Regions from separate parts of the Pseudomonas medicaginis genome, predicted to be linked through region 1. Evidence: riboswitches for the same ligand, from Rfam matches in the RefSeq annotation. Region 1 holds a riboswitch; the other holds the start of a gene.

Region 1 (9,491 bases):
GGACCGGTTGCTTGTAGCCGGCCGGGATCTCGCAGAGGGCGCCGAAACCGCCCAGGCCGCCCATGACTTCCGGACGCGCAGTGCGCTTGGCGACGCTCTTGATGCGTTCGACCAATGCTTCACCGGCGTCGATGTCTACACCGGCGTCCTTGTAGCTCAGGGAGGGTTGCTTGCTCATGATCCAGGCCTTTAGGGGGGATTTCTGGGTAACGACCGACGCCGGGGCCATTGAATAACCGTTGTACGAATTATTCTGGGAGCCCAGCCATTGCCGGTCTGCGAAGGCGCGCGATTTTATCAGGCTTGAGGGGCAGCGGCCATCCTCGCGCCGACGGGCAGGGACATATCCACGGAAAAAAACCGATATTTCTTATATTGGTACTGCGCAGCGCCTCTGTATAAGGTGTAGCGGTAACCGGTTATGGTGATGACCGTGCGAAACTTCCACCGGGCGTGTGAATGTTTTGCCGGGTGCTGTGGTCACAGCCATGCTCAATCTTCTTCACACGGCCAGTTCCAGCCGTTATGTCCGGGAATCTTCCATGCGTTTGTTCAAATTCTTGTCTGTGGGCTGCTTGTCGCTGATCAGCCTGGCGAGCCATGCCGAAACCGTCAATGGCCTCTATCAAGTGCTCGAACCGGTCACCAGCCAGGCGCCGGAGGAGCGCAACCAGGCGACGTTGCGCGCCCTGGATACGCTGGTGCTGCGCCTGACCGGCGACGTCAAGGCGGCCCAGAATCCCGGGTTGGCGGCGATCCGCCAGGACCCGCAACAGATCATTCTTCAATATGGCTATGACGCCGGCCCGCCGGAAAGCCTCAAGGTGGACTTCGATCCGACGAGCACCGACCGGGCATTGCGCTCGGCGGGCTTGCCGCTGTGGAGCGCAAACCGGCCATCGATCCTGGGCTGGTGGTTGAACGACTCGACCGAGGGCTCCAGCCTGGTGGGCGACGGCCAGGCCAGCGCCGCACCGCTGCGGCGTGCCGCGCAGCATCGGGGCCTGGCGCTGCACCTGCCGCTGGCGGATTTGAGCGAGCAGATCGTCGCCACTGCGCCGAACCTGGAAGGCAGTGACCCGGCACCGTTGCGCGATGCGTCGGAGCGCTACGCGACGGACGCCTTGCTGGCGGTCCATGCCAAGGAAGAGGGTGGGCAGTGGCAAGGCACCTGGCGCCTGTGGCTGGGGGACCAGCGTGAGCAGGGCACTGCCCAGGGCGCCGATCCCGCCGCCCTGGCCGATGCTGTCATGCTCGCGGTGAGTCAACGCCTGGCGCCGCGTTTCGTCGCCAAGCCGGGTGTGGCCACCGAACAACTGCTGGAAGTACAAGGCATGAACCTGGAGCGCTACGCGGCGCTTGGGCGCTTGCTCGAACCGTTCGCTGGGCAGTTGCAGCGGGTCGAAGGGGACCGGATCGTCTATCGGGTCAACGGCAGCGCCGAACAACTGAAGGCGCAGTTGGCCCTGGCAAAACTGCAGGAGGTTCCACCCGGCGAGGCGGTCGCGCCGGTGCCGGTGGCACCCCCTGCCGCCGAGGGTTCGGCCCCGGTTGCAGCGCCTGCGCCTGCGCCGGCCGCCAACTTGCGGTTCCGCTGGTAGGTTTTCTTTCTTATATATAGCTGGAGTGGTTCATGGGCGATACGCGGCGTTGGTTCTGGTTGGGCGGGGTTGCCCTGCTGTTCGCGCTTATCTATTTGCTGCATCCGATCCTCACGCCGTTCCTGGTTGCCTTGTTGTTGGCCTATCTGTTCGATCCGGTGGTGGATCGCCTGGAAAAACTCGGCCTGTCGCGGACCTGGGGGGTGGTGACAGTCTTCGCCTTGTTCACCTTGATCGTGGTCGCGCTCTTGCTGGTGCTGATCCCGATGCTCGCCAAGCAATTGCTGCGGCTGTACGAGTTGGCGCCGCAGATGCTCGATTGGTTGCAGCACAGCGCGGTGCCATGGGTGCAGTCGAAATTGGGCTTGGCCGACGGTTTCTGGAAGTTCGACAAGGTCAAGGCCGCCATCAGCGAGCACATGGGCCAGACCACCGACATCGTCGGCGTGGTGTTGAGCCAGGCCACGGCCTCGGGGCTGGCGTTGATGGGCTGGCTGGCGAACCTGGTGCTGATTCCGGTGGTGGCTTTCTATCTGCTGCGGGACTGGGACCTGATGATGGCCAAGATCCGCAGCCTGCTGCCGCGGCACCGTGAAGAACGCATCATGACCCTGACCGGCGAATGCCATGAGGTGCTGGGGGCGTTCGTGCGTGGACAACTGCTGGTGATGGTGGCCCTGGGCTTCATCTATGCGGCAGGGCTGATGCTGGTCGGGCTGGAGTTGGGGCTGCTGATCGGCTTGATCGCCGGGCTGGCGGCCATCGTCCCGTACATGGGCTTCGTGATCGGTATTGGCGCGGCATTGGTCGCCGGGTTGTTCCAGTTCGGCGGCGACTTGTACCCGATGGTCGGCATCGTGTCGGTGTTCATGGTCGGGCAGGCCTTGGAGGGCATGGTGCTGACGCCACTGTTGGTGGGCGACCGCATTGGCCTGCACCCGGTGGCGGTGATCTTTGCGATCCTGGCGGGGGGCGAGTTGTTCGGCTTCACCGGGATCCTGCTGGCGCTGCCGGTGGCGGCCGTGATCATGGTGCTGGTGCGGCATATGCACGATCTGTACAAGGATTCGGACATCTACAGCGGCGTCGAAGACCCCGACCTGTAGGGCGAACGGCGGGCGGGGTGTCAGGGAAACTGACGCTCCGCACCCTTGCCGTTGCAAACCTTTGATTTTGCTCGTGGTCCGGCGCATTGTGCGGTCCGCGTCACGGGTATAAACTTTGCGCACTTTACACAGAGGCCACTAACGGTTCCTTGGGAACTGTTCAGTCAGCATGAAACCGATTCAGCTGCCCCTAGGTGTGCGTCTGCGTGATGACGCCACCTTTATCAATTACTACCCAGGCGCCAACGCCGCTGCACTCGGCTATGTCGAGCGGCTTTGCGAAGCCGACGCCGGCTGGACCGAAAGCCTGATCTATCTGTGGGGCAAGGACGGGGTAGGGCGCACGCACCTGTTGCAGGCCGCGTGCCTGCGGTTCGAGCAATTGGGCGAACCGGCGGTGTACCTGCCGTTGGCCGAGTTGCTCGATCGCGGCGTCGAAATCCTCGACAACCTTGAGCAGTACGAGCTGGTGTGCCTGGACGACCTCCAGGCCGTGGCCGGCAAGGCTGACTGGGAAGAAGCGCTGTTCCATCTGTTCAATCGGTTGCGTGACAGCGGTCGGCGCTTGCTGATCGCCGCCTCGACCTCGCCTCGGGAACTGCCAGTGAAGCTGGCGGACCTTAAATCCCGCCTCACCCTGGCGCTGATCTTCCAGATGCGCCCGCTGTCCGACGAAGACAAGCTCCGTGCCTTGCAACTGCGCGCTTCCCGACGTGGCCTGCACCTGACCGACGAAGTCGGGCATTTCATCCTCACCCGTGGTACCCGCAGCATGAGCGCGTTGTTCGAACTGCTCGAACGCCTCGACCAGGCCTCGCTCCAGGCCCAGCGCAAGCTGACTATTCCTTTTTTGAAAGAAACATTGGGCTGGTAGAAGCGTTGCAAGTAGTGGCTCTTGGCCTGCTCTGGGCGCGACGAAACCCACGGTCCTGCTGGGCGGCAGGCCACGTGACGTTCAAAATGGGCTTAAGCGCTTAGATGTAAACGCAAAACCGAGAAGTCACATTTGCATCGATTGAATTTGCAAATGAGGTTGATAGAAGGCATAGTCTCGCCATCTTTACTACTCCAGCCACGGTCGTGCCCATGCTAAATCGCTTCGCACCCCTCGTGCCTCTCGCACTCGTTACCCTGTTGTTCGGTTGCGCTGCCCACTCCCCAGTGTCCCAGCAAGTACAACAACCACAGGTTCAGAACACCGTTACCGCCCAGTCTTCCTCCGTGTCCTTCCAGGAAGAAATGGCCAACGACAAAGAGCTGGCAGCCTTCGCCGGCAACAAGCCTTACCAACTTCCGGTGCTGGCCGACAGCATCCTGGAACGTGGCATGTCGTTGATCGGCACCCGTTATCGCTTTGGCGGCACCTCTGAAGCCGGGTTCGATTGCAGCGGTTTCATTGGCTACCTGTTCCGCGAAGAGGCCGGCATGAACCTGCCGCGTTCCACTCGCGAAATGATCAACGTGAACGCCCCGCTGGTAGCACGCAACCAGTTGGAGCCCGGTGACCTGCTGTTCTTCAGCACCAACGGTCGTCGCGGGCGCGTCAGCCACGCCGGTATCTACCTGGGCGACAACCAGTTCATCCATTCCAGCAGCCGCCGCAGCGGTGGCGTGCGGATCGACAGCCTGGGCGACAGCTACTGGAGCAAGACTTTCATCGAAGCCAAGCGCGCCCTCGCCATGGCACCGACCGTGGTCACTGCTCGCAAGTAAGCACACAGTTTGTAAGGCAAACTTAAAGTCTTACTTGAAGTTTGCTGCATAGCCGCTAGAATCCTTGATCATTGATTGATGGCAATCCGCCTGCGTATTACGCAGGCGGATTTGTTTTCATGCCCACGGCAGAAAAGCCGCATCCAGATCAGGATTGTTCTGCATATGTCGACGTCGGCCCGCCTCTCGCTCATGTTCTTCGCCGCACTGCTCAGTGCGTGTGCCAGCCGTACCCCGCCGCCAGCACCGGTGCGGGCCCCGGTGGTCTTTGCCCCCTCGCAATCCTTTTCCCCGGCCGCCGAAGATGTGCTCTTCCGGGCGCTGGGCCTGGTGGGTACGCCTTATCGTTGGGGCGGTAACACGCCGGATTCAGGCTTCGATTGCAGTGGCTTGATCGGCTATGTGTACCGCGACGCCGCCGGTATTGCGCTGCCACGTTCCACGCGGGAAATGATCAGCATGCGGGCGCCTGAAGTGGGTAAGGACGCGTTGCAGAGCGGTGACCTGGTTTTCTTCGCCACCAACGGCGGCTCCCAGGTCAGCCACGCGGGGATCTATGTCGGCGAGGGGCGCTTCGTGCATGCGCCGGCCACGGGTGGCACGGTCAAGCTCGACAGCCTGTCCAAGGCTTATTGGCAGAAGGCTTACCTGGGCGCCAAGCGTGTGTTGCAACCGGAGCACCTGGCGCGTAATCCCTGAGATGGCGTTGCGCGGATGCACTTTGTGACGGGGGGTATCCCCGCTGGCTGCGCAGCAGCCCCACTACCGCAAATCGCGGCGTGTCAGGCGACTCGCAACCAGGCAGCTATTTTGGGGCTGCTTCGCAGCCCAGCGGGGATAAATCCCCTCGCCACAAAGGTGGACAGTTTTATTTAGCGGACACCCTCCAGATCTTGTTCCCCACGTCATCGGCCACCAAAAGCCCGCCTTGTTTATCAATCACCACGCCCACCGGCCGGCCCTGGGCTTTCTCGTCCGCATCGAGGAACCCGGTCAGCACATCCACCGGTTGCCCCACCGGTTTGCCGCCATTGAACGGTACGAAAATCACCTTATAGCCACTGTGGGGCTTACGGTTCCAGGAGCCGTGCTGGCCGACGAAAGCCCCTTCGGTAAACGGTGCGGGCAAGGTGCTGCCCTCGGCGAAGGTCAGGCCCAATGATGCCGTGTGGGGCCCCACGGCGTAGTCCGGAGCGATGGCCTTGGCCACCAGGGCCGGGTTCTGGGGTTCGACCCGGGTATCGACGTTCTGCCCGTAATAGCTATAGGGCCAGCCATAAAAGGCGCCGTCCTTGACCGAGGTGATGTAGTCCGGCACCAGGTCGCTGCCGATCTCATCCCGCTCGTTGACCGCTGTCCACAGCGCGCCGCTGCGGGGCTCCCAGGCCAAGCCGTTGGGGTTGCGCAGGCCCGAGGCGAAGATCCGGTGATTGCCGCTGGCACGGTCCACTTCCCAGATGGCGGCGCGACCTTCTTCGGCCTCCATGCCATTTTCCGCAACGTTGCTGTTCGAGCCGGTGGTGACGTACAGCTTGCTGCCGTCACGGCTGGCAATCACGTTTTTGGTCCAGTGGTGGTTGAGGGTGCCACCGGGCAGATCGACGACTTTGGTCGGCTGGGCCTTGATTTGCGTGTCGCCATCCTTGTAGGGGAAGCGGATCAGTCGGTCGGTATCGGCCACGTACAGGTCATTGCCGATCAGGGTCATGCCGAAGGGCGAGTTGAGGTTTTCCAGGAACACCGTACGGGTTTCGGCAACGCCGTCGTGATCGGTGTCGCGCAACAACGTGATGCGATTGGGGCTGGGCACCCCGGCTCCGGCGCGGCCCATGACCTTTTTCATCACCCAGCCACGAATGCCCTTGGCGTCGTCCGGCTTGGGCGGGGCGTTGGTTTCGGCTACCAGCACATCGCCATTGGGCAACACATAGAGCCAGCGCGGATGGTCCAGCCCTTCGGCGAACGCCCCCACTTGCAGGCCCGGGGCCGCGGTCGGCTTGGCCCCCTCCGGCCAGCCGATGGCTTCGGCGATGTTGACGGTGGGGATCAGGGTCTTGTTCGGTTCAGGCAGTTTTGGCGCGGGGCCGGTGCCATCGGAGACTTGCAGGGTGGAAGACTCGCCACAAGCGACAAGCCCGGTGGCAAGGGCGACGATCAGAAGGTGGGGTGGCTTGAGCATGCTGGCTTCCCTATGAATGCATGTGGTTATTCATAGAGAAGCGTAGACGCGCGATGGTTCAACTGTGGGTAGGCCAGTCAGCCAGGCAGGTTCCCACAGCTTCTTGTGTGCAATGAATCAACCATGGGCCTGTTTGAACAGCACCGCGATGCCAGGGTGGTACTGCCCGGCTTCGTTGCGCAGCTTGCGATAGGCGTAAGGGAAGTACCAGGCCACGGCGCAGGTGTTTTCCTTCTGCAGGTCGTCGATCATGTCCTGCAGTTCTTCGGGTGTGGCGCTTTGCTGGGCTTTTTGCGGCGAGACGAACAGGCAGCCCAGCTTCAGGTCGCTGGCGTAGCTGATGCGCTTGGCATCGCTGGTGGCTTCCGACAGTGGCTGGGTCAGGTTCAGGTTGTTGACCTTGGGCCAGCGTTGGGTGGCCTGGATGAAGGCGCGTTCCTCGGTGCTGGCGATAAACAGATCGGCGCTGACGTTACGTTCGCCTTCTTCATTCTGCTTGCGAGTCGGCGCGTTCTGCAGCGTCACCATCTCTGCCATCCAGGCGGCGGCCGAGAGCAAGCCAAGGTTGGCCCGTTCATCGAACCAATAGGGCGTGTCATTATCGCCGCGCACGGCATTGTAGCGGTCGATGCAATCAAACCAGCGTTCCAGTACCGGACGCAGGAATTCCAGCTTTGGATTGCTGATGAGCATGCCTTGCATGTTTTTGCCCTCTTGTTCTTGTGATATCGGGTCGTGATGCCTATTTGATATCACTTGCCGCAGCGTGGCACAAGATTGACGTCACTTTATTGATCCGGGCCAATGTTCGGTACATAAGCCGTGGCGGCTTTAATTGACGCTCCACCCCCAACCCTCTAACCTTCGCCGCTTGTTTCAGGTGCTCTGTGGCCGTGGCCGACAGAGTGAAACAGGGAAGCCGGTGAGTGCATACGAACCCGGCGCTGCCCCCGCAACGGTAAATGAGTCAACGCTGTGCTCAAGCCACTGTGTCGCAGACATGGGAAGGCGCACAGACCGGCATTGTGCCGCTCATGAGCCCGGAGACCGGCCTGATCCATCCAACGGCATCACGGTGGGCGATGCCAGGCTTGTTGCCGTCCTTTTTTGTGCCCGCCCGCCGTTATCCAATCCCAACGGAGAGCCCCCATGACCGACTCCCTCATGACCGATACGTCTGATCGCGATGAGCGCCACCTGGCGCGCATGCTGCGCAAGAAAGCCGTGATCGACGAACGCATCGCCAACTCGCCGAACGAATGCGGTTTGTTGCTGGTGCTGACCGGTAACGGCAAGGGCAAGAGCAGCTCGGCGTTCGGCATGCTGGCCCGGTCCATGGGCCATGGCATGCAATGCGGCGTGGTGCAGTTCATCAAGGGTCGTAACAGCACCGGTGAAGAATTGTTTTTCCGCCGTTTCCCGGAGCAAGTGCGTTTTCATGTCATGGGTGAAGGCTTCACCTGGGAAACCCAGGACCGCCAGCGCGACATCGCCGCCGCCGAAGCGGCCTGGGCCGTCTCGCGGCAATTGCTCAGTGATCCGTCCATCGGCCTGGTGGTGCTCGACGAATTGAATATCGCCCTCAAGCACGGCTACCTCGACCTCGATCAGGTGCTGAGCGATCTGCAGGCCCGTCCGCCGATGCAACACGTGGTGGTGACCGGTCGCGGCGCTAAGCCCGAACTGATTGAGCTGGCCGACACCGTGACTGAAATGGGCATGATCAAGCACGCATTCCAGGCGGGTATCAAGGCACAGAAAGGCGTCGAACTGTGAGCGATGCTGCCATGACCCGCCACTGTCCGGCGGTGCTGATCGCAGCGCCGGCCTCGGGCCAAGGCAAGACCACCGTCACCGCAGCGCTGGCCCGGTTGCATCGCAACCAGGGACGCAAGGTGCGCGTCTTCAAGTGCGGCCCGGACTTCCTCGACCCGATGATCCTGGAGCGGGCCAGCGGCGCGCCGGTCTATCAATTGGACATGTGGATGGTCGGCGAGCAGGAAAGCCGCCGGCTGTTGTGGGAAGCCGCCGCCGAAGCGGACCTGATCCTGATCGAAGGGGTGATGGGGCTGTTCGACGGCACCCCGTCCAGCGCCGACCTGGCGCGGCATTTTGGCGTGCCGGTGCTGGCGGTGATCGACGGCACGGCCATGGCCCAGACCTTCGGCGCCCTGGCCCTGGGCCTGGCCCGCTATCAACCGGACCTGCCGTTCGCCGGGGTCTTGGCCAACCGGGTCGGCACCTTGCGCCACGCGCAATTGCTCGAAGGCAGCCTGACCGAAGGCTTGCGTTGGTACGGCGCGCTGTCCCGGGAGACCGGGATCGAGCTGCCCAGCCGTCATCTCGGGTTGGTCCAGGCCAGTGAGTTGAACGACCTCGACCTGCGCCTCGACGCGGCGGCCGATGCCTTGGCCGGCAGCTGCGAAGTCGCGCTGCCGCCTGCCGTCGAATTCGCGGCCCCTGAGGTGATCAATCCCGAGCCGTTGCTCGAGGGTGTGCGCATCGCCGTTGCCCGCGACGAGGCGTTTGCCTTCACCTACGGCGCCAGTCTCGATCTGCTGCGGGCCATGGGTGCGCAGTTGCGCTTTTTTTCGCCGATCCATGACACCGAACTGCCTGAGGCTGACAGTCTGTACCTGCCCGGCGGTTACCCCGAGCTGCATCACGTTGCGTTAGCTGAGAATGCCCCGATGCTGGCAGCGATCCGGGCTCACCATGCAGCCGACAAGCCATTGCTCGCCGAGTGTGGCGGCATGCTGTATCTGCTGGATTCATTGACAGACGTCGACGGCACCCGTGCCGAACTGCTGGGTTTGCTGGCCGGTGAGGCGCAGATGCAAAAACGCCTGGCGGCCCTGGCGCTGCAATCGGTGGAGCTGCCGGAAGGCACCC
Region 2 (9,491 bases), 3.0 Mb from region 1:
CACTCGCGTCTATTACCGGCTCTGGCCGGTGCAAGGGGTGATCGTGCACAAGACCCATATCACCTATGGCTTGAGCGCGGCGAAGATGGCGCGGATCAAAAGTCTGTTCTACAGCGGCAAATGGCAGGTTACCGCATTGCCGGGCTACGGTCCGGAGCGCCGGGCCAACCCGTTTTCCACCTTCGAAGCGATCCCGGCCCAGGCTCGCTACCAGTTCATGCTCGATAACGCCGAGTATTTCGTGCGTACGTTCATTCGTGGGCCGGTGTGCCGGGGCCAGATTGCCACGGACGTGATTCGCGACAATTTCTGGGCACTGTTCCAGGCCCCCGAACATGACCTGTACATTACAGACCCGAACTACCGAGGCCAGGCCACGCCGCTGCTGGCAATGCCGGGGCAGAACGACGATGTGGGCAGCGTCGTCAGCCTGTGGATCGACTATCGCGACAAACGCAACGAGTACGAAGCCCTGCGCCGTGACAGCTATGCCGAGTTGCCGGCGCCGAGCTGGTCGACGCTGTGGGCGGGCAACGACAACGCACTGCTGAGCATTTTCCGGCATTTCGACAGTGCTTCGGTCACCAAGGGGCTGATCGGGGAGGTGCCGCAGACGATGTGGTTGTTCGACTTCCCGTTGCTGGAGCGTACCTATTATCAGTTGGCGGTGAATTTCGATGTGTTCGGCAACGTGTCCCACCAGGCCCAGACCCGGCTGTATTTCGATTTGATCCGCAATGGGGCGGAGCAGAACTTCCTGCGCCTGATGCCGGCCGACTCCCGGGAGGGCTACCTTGACGACTGGTACCAGGCCGGCGGCAAATTCAAGATGTGGCTCGATTACGAGGCCATCGACGATGACAAACCGACCGCTCTCAAGCTTGACGAACGTGACCCCAAGCGTGATTTCACCCAGCAGTTGCTGGCCCGTTATGGCGATCTGAATGCGCACCCCGATCCGATCAACCGTTGCGACGGGGCCTACTGCTCGCGCCCGAACATCGATTCGACACTGCAAAACGCCGAGCAGGCCCTCAGCCGACTGGTGTCGCGCCCGGCGGCGGGGCTCAAGGTAATCGACCAACTTCCGGAAGCGACCCTGCTGCGCATCGAAACCGCCAGCGGTCACCGAGAGGTCTACAGCCTGTTGCGCAACCGCGCCCACAGCAACGTGGCGTTCCTGCTGGGCGAGGAGGCGCGCTACCAGCCGGGGCTGGACACGCTCACGGTCTACCCGGGCGTGCTCAGCAGCTATCCGAACTTCATGTTCAACATTCCGGCCGGGCAAGTGCCGGCGTTCGTCGAGGCAATGGAAAGTGCCCAGGATGCGCCGGCGTTCGAGCGGATCGTCGATCGCTGGGGCATTCGTCGCAGTCATCCGCAGTTCTGGCATTACTTCCATGACCTGAGCCAGTACATCCAGGAGACGGAGCCTGTGGAAAGCGGTGTGCTCGATATGAATCGCTACCAGAACCTCTGATCGACAGGTCCGGCGGCAAACTCCGTGCCGTCGGATGCTTTCCTGACAAAAATACTAGGACTTTGTCCGGCGCGATGATTGGCGTAAACTGCCGGCAAGCCTGCGAGGAGTTTCCATGACCGCTATTACCATTACCGATGCCGCCCACGATTACCTGGCCGACCTGCTGTCCAAGCAGAACACCCCAGGCATCGGAATCCGCATCTTCATCACCCAGCCCGGCACCCAGTACGCAGAGACGTGCATTGCCTACTGCAAGCCGGGGGAAGAAAAACCCGAAGACACCGCGTTGGGGCTCAAGAGCTTCACCGCGTACATCGACTCGTTCAGCGAAGCCTTCCTGGACGATGCGGTCGTCGATTACGCCACCGACCGCATGGGCGGCCAGCTGACCATCAAGGCACCGAACGCCAAGGTGCCGATGGTCAATGCCGACAGCCCGGTCAACGAGCGTATCAATTATTACCTGCAAACCGAGATCAACCCGGGGTTGGCCAGCCACGGCGGCCAGGTTTCGTTGATCGACGTGGTGGAAGACGGCATCGCCGTGCTCCAGTTCGGCGGCGGCTGCCAGGGCTGCGGCCAGGCGGACGTGACCTTGAAGGAAGGCATCGAGCGCACCTTGCTCGAGCGTATCCCGGAGCTCAAGGGCGTACGCGACGTGACCGACCACACGCAGAAAGAAAACGCCTACTACTGATAGGTGTTCGCTGCGGATAGAAAGAAACGGCGTGTGGCGAGGGAGCAAGCTCCCTCGCCACACTAGTTTCAGTCGTCAGCCTGTGCCCACAGGGGTTCCCAAGTTGGCTCTGCCGATTGTGTCAGGGCCGATAGAGATGCGCATGCCCGGCGCGGTACAGCGACGACGCGCTGAACACATCATTGCCCAGCACCCTTCCCACCAGGATCAGCGCCGTTCGGCGGAAACCCTTGGCCTGCACCTTCTCGGCAATATCTGCCAGCGTCCCCATCACCCAATCCTGATCCGGCCACGTCGCCCGGTGGATCACCGCAATCGGGCAGTCGGCGCCGTAGTGGGGCAGCAGTTCGCTGACGATTTTTTCCAGGTGGTTGACCCCCAGGTGAATCGCCATGGTCGCCCCGTGCTGCGCCAGGCTGCCCAGTTCCTCCCCAGCGGGCATCGGGGATTTATCGGCGTAACGGGTGAGGATCAGGCTCTGGGAGATGTCCGGCAGGGTCAGTTCGGCGCCCAGCAGGGCGGCGCAGGCTGAGGTTGCAGTCACGCCCGGGATGATCTCGAAAGGAATGTCCAGTTCCCGCAGGCAACGAATCTGCTCGCCGATGGCGCCGTACAGGCTTGGATCGCCAGAATGCACCCGGGCCACGTCCTGGCCCTTGGAATGGGCGTTCCTGATCAATTCGATGATTTGTTCCAGATGCAACTCGGCGCTGTTGATCACCTGCTCGGCGCGATGGCCTTCAAGAACGGCGGTCGGCACCAGCGAGCCGGCGTAGATGATCACCGCGCATTGGCGGATCAATCGCTGGCCTTTGACTGTGATGAGGTCCGGGTCGCCGGGGCCGGCGCCGATGAAGTACACGGTCATGACCGGCTCCTGTGAAAGGTGGGTGAGCGCCGCCAGATGAAGATCGCTCATGATCCTGGGCGACGATTATCGGGATTTACGCCACGACCGCCAATGCCAACGTGCTCTTGGGGCCTGTTTGGCGAGTAATCAACAGCGTCGCGGCCATCGTGCCCAACTGGTCGGCCATGGCCAGGGCGGCGCTTTCGGCGATGCCGTAGCAGCCGGTTCGCTCGAAAGCGATCTCGGAGCGGTGGCTGAGCCGTTGTTCGTAGCCGGCCAACTGTCGGGCACTGAAGCAGGTCAGCGGCAGGGCCAGTTGCCCGGCCAGTTCCAGCAGCCCGGGCTCGTCACGCTTGAGGTCGATACTGGCCAGGGCTCGTACCTGGTGAAGCTCGATGCCATGGGCCCGCAACGTCTGTTCGAGCAAGGCCCGCAGCGTGCCGGCCGGACAACCACGCTGGCAGCCCAGGCCGACCACCAGCATCGGCCTGTTGCTCATGCGTCGTGGTGGGCCTGGCCGTCACGGCGAAACAGCCAGGCGCTGATCAGGCCCAGGGCCAGCCAGAATGCGACGTTGGTCACCTGCGAGGCGATCTTGAACTGGCTCTCAAGTGCTTCGGGCGCCAGCATCGAGTGGACTTCGGGTTGCGGCGCTCCGATGACGTGGGGCACCAGCAACGTCGCCACGCCCAGCAGTTTCAGCAGCCAATGCCGACCAAAGGCGACCAGGGCGATGCCCACCGCCGTGGATGCCGCGGTGCCGATCCACCACATCTGCCGCTGGGCCAGGTCGGCCGCCGCGGTGCCGGGCAGTTCCGGGGGCAGGCCGAGGGTCGGCGCCAGGACAAACGTGGCATAACCGGCCAGGCCCCAGAGCAGGCCCTGGGCAGTGCGCGTCGGTGTGCGCAAGGTGTACAAGCCCGCCAGCATCAGGGCAAACCCCACGGCGACCACCAGGTTGCCGCCAGTGGTGGACAGCACGCGCTGCCAGCCATCTTCCGGCTCCCACGCTTCGGCGTCGTGAGTGTGAGCAACGCCGTCGGCATGTTCATGGACCTCGGCCGCCGGAGCCTTCTCGAAGGTTTCCGCCTGGAGAATCAGCGGCGATACCCAGAAACTCTGCAACAGGGTCAGCAGCAGGGCGGCCAGCAAGCCGCTGAAACCGGCGGTCTGCACAATACGCTTGATCATGTCGTCAGTTCTCAATGGCAGGGGAAGGCGGCGCTGTGGCGGGTGTCGTGGGCGGCGTTGTGCACCGCTTCGATGTGGGAAAAGCCAGCGAAATAGACCAGCCCCGCACCCAGGATCGACGCCAGGATCGCGGCGCTCAGGCGTTGGCTCAAGGTGGTGCTGCTGCTGGCGGTGCGGGCGGTGCTGCTGATGGTCGACATGGCGCTTCCCTCTGATTTTGTTCCGCGGGGGAAGCGAGCGCGATGAGACCCCGGGCGAAAGCCCGCCAAGGTTCGAACAGCGCCCGCCCACCGCGGGTTTGTTGATGCATGAGTCATGGGCCGGTCTCCGGGCTCGCGAGGGGCGGGGCTTGCGCCTGGCCTGCAAGCGTCACCTTCCCATGTCCTGGGACACAGTGGTTCAGACGCTTCGCTCGCTTACCGTTGCGGGGGCAGCACCGGACTGACGTGGCCTTGGAGTAAAGCACACGATTCACCGGTTTCCCGTTTCACCCTGTGAAGGGCACCCGTAACTAGGCGCACAGGAGAGCATGGGCGGGGGGCGGGCGTCAATGCGGAGAGAGGGCCGCTGCGCTGCCCAATCGCGAGCAAGCTCGCTCCCACACAAGGATTTGCGCCGGGCCCAAAATTCAAGACCAATGCAGATCCAATGTGGGAGCGAGCTTGCTCGCGATGGCGGTAGCAAGGACACCGCAGAACTTACTTGCGGAGATTGACCCGCCCCCACACCCTGCGTAGCCTTGCGCCTTCGAGGTTCTTCGGCCTGCGCCGAAGCTAAGAAGGGAACGCGGTCAAAGCCGCGGCTGCCCCCGCAACTGTGAACGGTGAGGTTTCTGCAAGGCCACTGTGCATGCCTTTTTACGCAAGGCGCACGGGAAGGCGCAGCAATTGCCAGTCGAAAGATTGGCCCGCCGTCAGCCAGGAGACCTGCCTCGAGACAGATTTTTCACTACAACCGGGCGGGGTGATCCGGTGGCGAAATCTTCCGCGCACGCCTGTGCCAGCGGTTGTCGTCCCGTTTGCCCGCCACCTTGCCAAAGGGCATCCGATGAAAACACTGGCCAAACTCCCTGTCACCATCGTCACCGGTTTCCTCGGCTCGGGTAAGACCACCTTGCTGCGGCACATGCTCGACAACGCCCAGGGCCGCCGTATCGCCGTGATCGTCAACGAATTCGGCGAGCTGGGCATCGACGGCGAGATCCTCAAGCAGTGCTCCATCGGCTGCACCGAAGAGGAAGCCAACGGCCGCGTCTATGAACTGGCCAACGGCTGCCTGTGCTGCACGGTGCAGGAAGAGTTCTTCCCGGTGATGCGCGAACTGGTGGCCCGGCGTGGCGACCTCGACCACATCCTCATCGAAACCTCTGGCCTGGCCCTGCCCAAGCCGCTGGTCCAGGCCTTCCAATGGCCGGAAATCCGCAGCGCCTGCACCGTCGATGCGGTGATCACCGTGGTCGACAGCCCGGCCGTGGCCGCTGGCACCTTTGCTGCTTTCCCCGACCAGGTCGATGCCATGCGCAAACTCGACCCGAACCTGGACCACGAATCGCCGCTGCACGAACTGTTCGCCGACCAACTGGCGAGCGCCGACCTGGTGATCCTCAACAAGGCCGACCTGATCAGCCCAGAAGACCTGGCCAAAGTTCGCCTGGAAGTCGCCGAAGAGCTGCCACCGGCAGTCAAGGTCATCGAAGCCAGCAGCGGTCGCCTGCCGCTGGATGTGCTGATCGGCCTGGGGGCCGGTTCCGAAGAACACATCGACGGCCGCCACAGCCATCACGATCACCACCACGATGGCGACGATGATGACCACGATCATGACGCCTTCGATTCCATTTCCATCGAATTGCCCCAGGCCGACGAAAGCCTGTTGCTCGACGCACTGACGCAACTGGTGGTCCAGCACGGCGTACTGCGAGTCAAGGGTTTCGCGGCGATCCCGAACAAGCCGATGCGCCTTTTGATCCAGGGCGTCGGCACGCGTTTCGACAAGCATTTCGACCGCCAGTGGGGCGCCGGGGAAGCGCGGGTCACCCGCCTGGTGCTGATCGGCCAGGCGCTCGATGCCGCACTGCTCGAAGCGCAGTTGCGCGCCGCCCTCAGCGCCTGAGCCATGCACCTGCTCAGGACCCAGCCCGGCGGTTTCGTGTCGGATGACAACATTGCCGACCTGGGGCAAACCCCCGCCGAACTGGTGATCCTGTGCAGCGGCGACTCCAGCCTGGCGCTGCTGGCCGAAGCGGCGCGGCAGTTACCGGACGACTACCCGGAGTTTCGCCTGGCCAATCCGATGCAGGTGCAGAACCACGCCTCGGTGGACCTGTATTTCGAAGACGTGCTGCGCCACGCCAAGGTCATCCTGCTGTCGCTGCACGGCGGTATCGGCTATTGGCGCTACGGCATCGAACGGCTGATGGCGTTGGCCGGGCGCGGAGTGAAGTTGATCCTGGTGCCGGGGGACGATCGACCGGACCCGGAACTCAGTGACCTGAGCAACGTGGCCGCCGCGGACCGCGACCGGCTCTGGCAGTTCTTGCGCCAGGGCGGCCTGGGCAATGCCCTGGACCTGTTTCACAACCTCGGCAGTCAATGGTTCGGCCGCGATTATCCGTGGGCCGAGCCACAGGCCCTGCCACGCACGGCGATCTATCACCCGCTGAAAACCAGCGCCAGCCTTGGCGATTGGCAAACCGATTGGAGCGTCGGGCAGCCGGTGGCGGCGGTGCTGTTTTATCGCTCCCACCTGCAAGCGGCGAACACCGCGTTCATCGACGTGTTTTGCCAGCGCCTGCACGCCGCCGGGCTCAATCCGTTGCCGATTGCCGTGGCGAGTCTGAAGGAGCCGGCTTGCCTTGCGCAGGTAGAGGACTGGCTGGACGAGGTGGAGGCAGGGGTCATCCTCAACACCACCGGCTTCGCTCAATCCAGCCCTGAAGCCCCGCACTTGCGGCCGTTTCGCCGCAACATCCCGGTGATCCAGGCCATTTGCGCCCAGGACAACGAACCTGGCTGGCGTGCCAGCGAGCAGGGCCTGGGCCCGCGGGACCTGGCAATGCACATTGCCTTGCCGGAACTGGACGGCCGGATCATCAGCCGCCCGATCAGTTTCAAGGACCTGGCCTGGCGCAGCGAGCGCAGCCAGAGCGATGTGGTCTGCTACCGCGCCACGCCCGAACGCATGGACTTTGTCGCCGAGCTGGCCCGACGCTGGACCACCCTGGCGCGTTTGCCCAATGCCCAAAAGCGTGTGGCGCTGATCCTCGCCAACTACCCGACCCGCGACGGACGCATCGGCAACGGTGTGGGTCTGGACACCCCGGCAGCGGCCTTGAATATCTTGCAGACCCTGCAGGTTGAAGGCTATCCATTGCCGGCTGAACTGCCGGCGAGCGGCACTGCGTTGATCCAGCAATTGCTCGGCGGGGTCAGTAACGACCTGGACAGCCTCGACTTGCGTCCCTGTCACCAGAGCCTGGCCCTTGCCGAGTACCAGGCCTTGTTCGACGCACTGCCCGAAGCCAATCGCCAAGCGGTGCTGGCGCGCTGGGGCTCGCCCGAGCGGGATCCGATGTTCCGCGAGGGACGCTTGATGGTCGCCGGCCTGCGCCTGGGCCTGACGTTCGTCGGCATCCAGCCGGCGCGGGGTTACCAGGTCGACCCGAGTGCGGTGTACCACGACCCGGACCTGGTGCCGCCCCACAGTTACCTGGCGTTTTATTTCTGGCTGCGTCACACCTACGGCGTCCACGGGGTGATTCACGTCGGCAAGCACGGCAACCTTGAATGGCTGCCGGGCAAGGGCGTCGGGCTCTCGGAAAACTGCTGGCCGGACGTGCTGTTGGGGCCGCTGCCGAATATCTATCCGTTCATCGTCAACGACCCGGGTGAGGGCGCCCAGGCCAAGCGTCGCACCCAGGCGGTCATCATCGACCACTTGATGCCGCCCCTGACCCGGGCCGAAACCTATGGGCCGTTGCGTCACCTCGAGTTGTTGGCGGATGAGTATTACGACGCGCAATTACTCGATCCGCGCCGCGCCCGGGAGTTGCAGCGGGATATTCTCGACCTGGTGCGCGAAACCCACATCGACCGCGAGCTGCAACTGGATGTCGCCCTCGACAGCGAGGCCGACGCGGCGATCTGGCTGCCACGCCTGGACACCTACCTGTGCGACTTGAAGGAGTCGCAGATCCGCGACGGCCTGCACATTTTTGGCGAGTCGCCCAGCGGGCGGTTGCGCATCGACACGTTGCTGGCGTTGCTGCGCATTCCCCGGGGCGACGGCAAAGGCGCGCAGTCGAGCCTGTTGCGGGCGCTGGCCAAGGCGTTCGGGCTGGGTTTCGATCCGCTGGACTGTGCCTTGGCCGATCCCTGGGCTGGCGACCGTCCCGAGGCGTTGCGTCAGGTCAGCGCCGAACCTTGGCGTACCGCCGGTGATACCCGCGAGCGCCTGGAGCTGTTCGCGGCACAGTTGATCGAGCAGGCGCTGGATGGTGCAGTGGAGCAGCTCGACGCGCCGGGTTGGGAGGTGGTGGGCAGCATCATTGAAAACCTGCGATCCATCGTGGCTCCGCGGCTGGACGCTTGCGGCCCGGCGGAAATGCGCGGCTTGCTCGATGCCCTGAACGGGCGCTTCGTGCCTGCCGGCCCCAGCGGTGCGCCGAGTCGCGGGCGCCTCGACGTGTTGCCCACCGGGCGCAACTTCTTCTCGGTGGACGTGCGCAACCTGCCCACCACCACGGCATGGCGCATCGGTTTCCAGTCGGCGAACCTGATTCTTGAGCGGCACTTGCAGGACCACGGTGACCACCTGCGTCAGCTCGGCCTGTCGGTGTGGGGCACCGCCACCATGCGCACCGGTGGTGACGACATCGCCCAGGCCATGGCGTTGATGGGCGTGCGTCCGGTGTGGGCCACCGGCAGCCAGCGGGTCGATGACTTCGAGATCTTGCCGCTGAGCCTGCTGGACCGGCCTCGGGTCGACGTCACGTTGCGCGTGTCCGGGTTCTTCCGGGATGCCTTTGCCAACCTGATCCGCTTGTTCGATGCCGCCGTGCAGGCCGTAGCCGCCCTCGATGAGCCGGACGACCTGAACCCCTTGGCGGCCAAGGTGCGCAGCGAGCGCGACGCCTTGCTGGCGTCGGGGCTTGAAGCGGATGCGGCGGCGCGCCAGGCCGGCTGGCGGGTCTTCGGCGCCAAGCCCGGTGCCTATGGTGCAGGCGTGCAGGGCGCGATCGACGGTCGCTTGTGGCAGAGCCGCGAGGATCT

What was found. A riboswitch is a leader RNA that binds a small molecule or an ion and turns the genes downstream of it on or off. The one in region 1 is predicted to bind cobalamin.
Region 2: another riboswitch for cobalamin. It lies ahead of cobW (cobalamin biosynthesis protein CobW); the one in region 1 lies ahead of cobO (cob(I)yrinic acid a,c-diamide adenosyltransferase).

What each region holds. Positions count from the first base shown of each region.
Region 1 is NZ_OZ221631.1:5,704,309-5,713,799, reverse strand. It holds gene purM (phosphoribosylformylglycinamidine cyclo-ligase) at 1-178, opposite strand, end outside; gene ACMTA2_RS24995 (DUF2066 domain-containing protein) at 543-1,601, shown strand; gene ACMTA2_RS24990 (AI-2E family transporter) at 1,634-2,707, shown strand; gene hda (DnaA regulatory inactivator Hda) at 2,877-3,581, shown strand; gene ACMTA2_RS24980 (C40 family peptidase) at 3,794-4,420, shown strand; gene ACMTA2_RS24975 (C40 family peptidase) at 4,586-5,119, shown strand; gene ACMTA2_RS24970 (PQQ-dependent sugar dehydrogenase) at 5,289-6,599, opposite strand; gene ACMTA2_RS24965 (hypothetical protein) at 6,717-7,301, opposite strand; cobalamin riboswitch at 7,461-7,669, shown strand; gene cobO (cob(I)yrinic acid a,c-diamide adenosyltransferase) at 7,764-8,375, shown strand; gene ACMTA2_RS24955 (cobyrinic acid a,c-diamide synthase CobB) at 8,387-9,491, shown strand, end outside.
Region 2 is NZ_OZ221631.1:2,743,860-2,753,350, forward strand. It holds gene ACMTA2_RS12200 (fatty acid cis/trans isomerase) at 1-1,480, shown strand, start outside; gene nfuA (Fe-S biogenesis protein NfuA) at 1,596-2,180, shown strand; gene cobM (precorrin-4 C(11)-methyltransferase) at 2,302-3,048, opposite strand; gene ACMTA2_RS12215 (cobalamin biosynthesis protein) at 3,125-3,529, opposite strand; gene ACMTA2_RS12220 (CbtA family protein) at 3,526-4,221, opposite strand; gene ACMTA2_RS12225 (CbtB domain-containing protein) at 4,233-4,421, opposite strand; cobalamin riboswitch at 4,523-4,745, opposite strand; cobalamin riboswitch at 4,955-5,169, shown strand; gene cobW (cobalamin biosynthesis protein CobW) at 5,269-6,333, shown strand; gene cobN (cobaltochelatase subunit CobN) at 6,337-9,491, shown strand, end outside.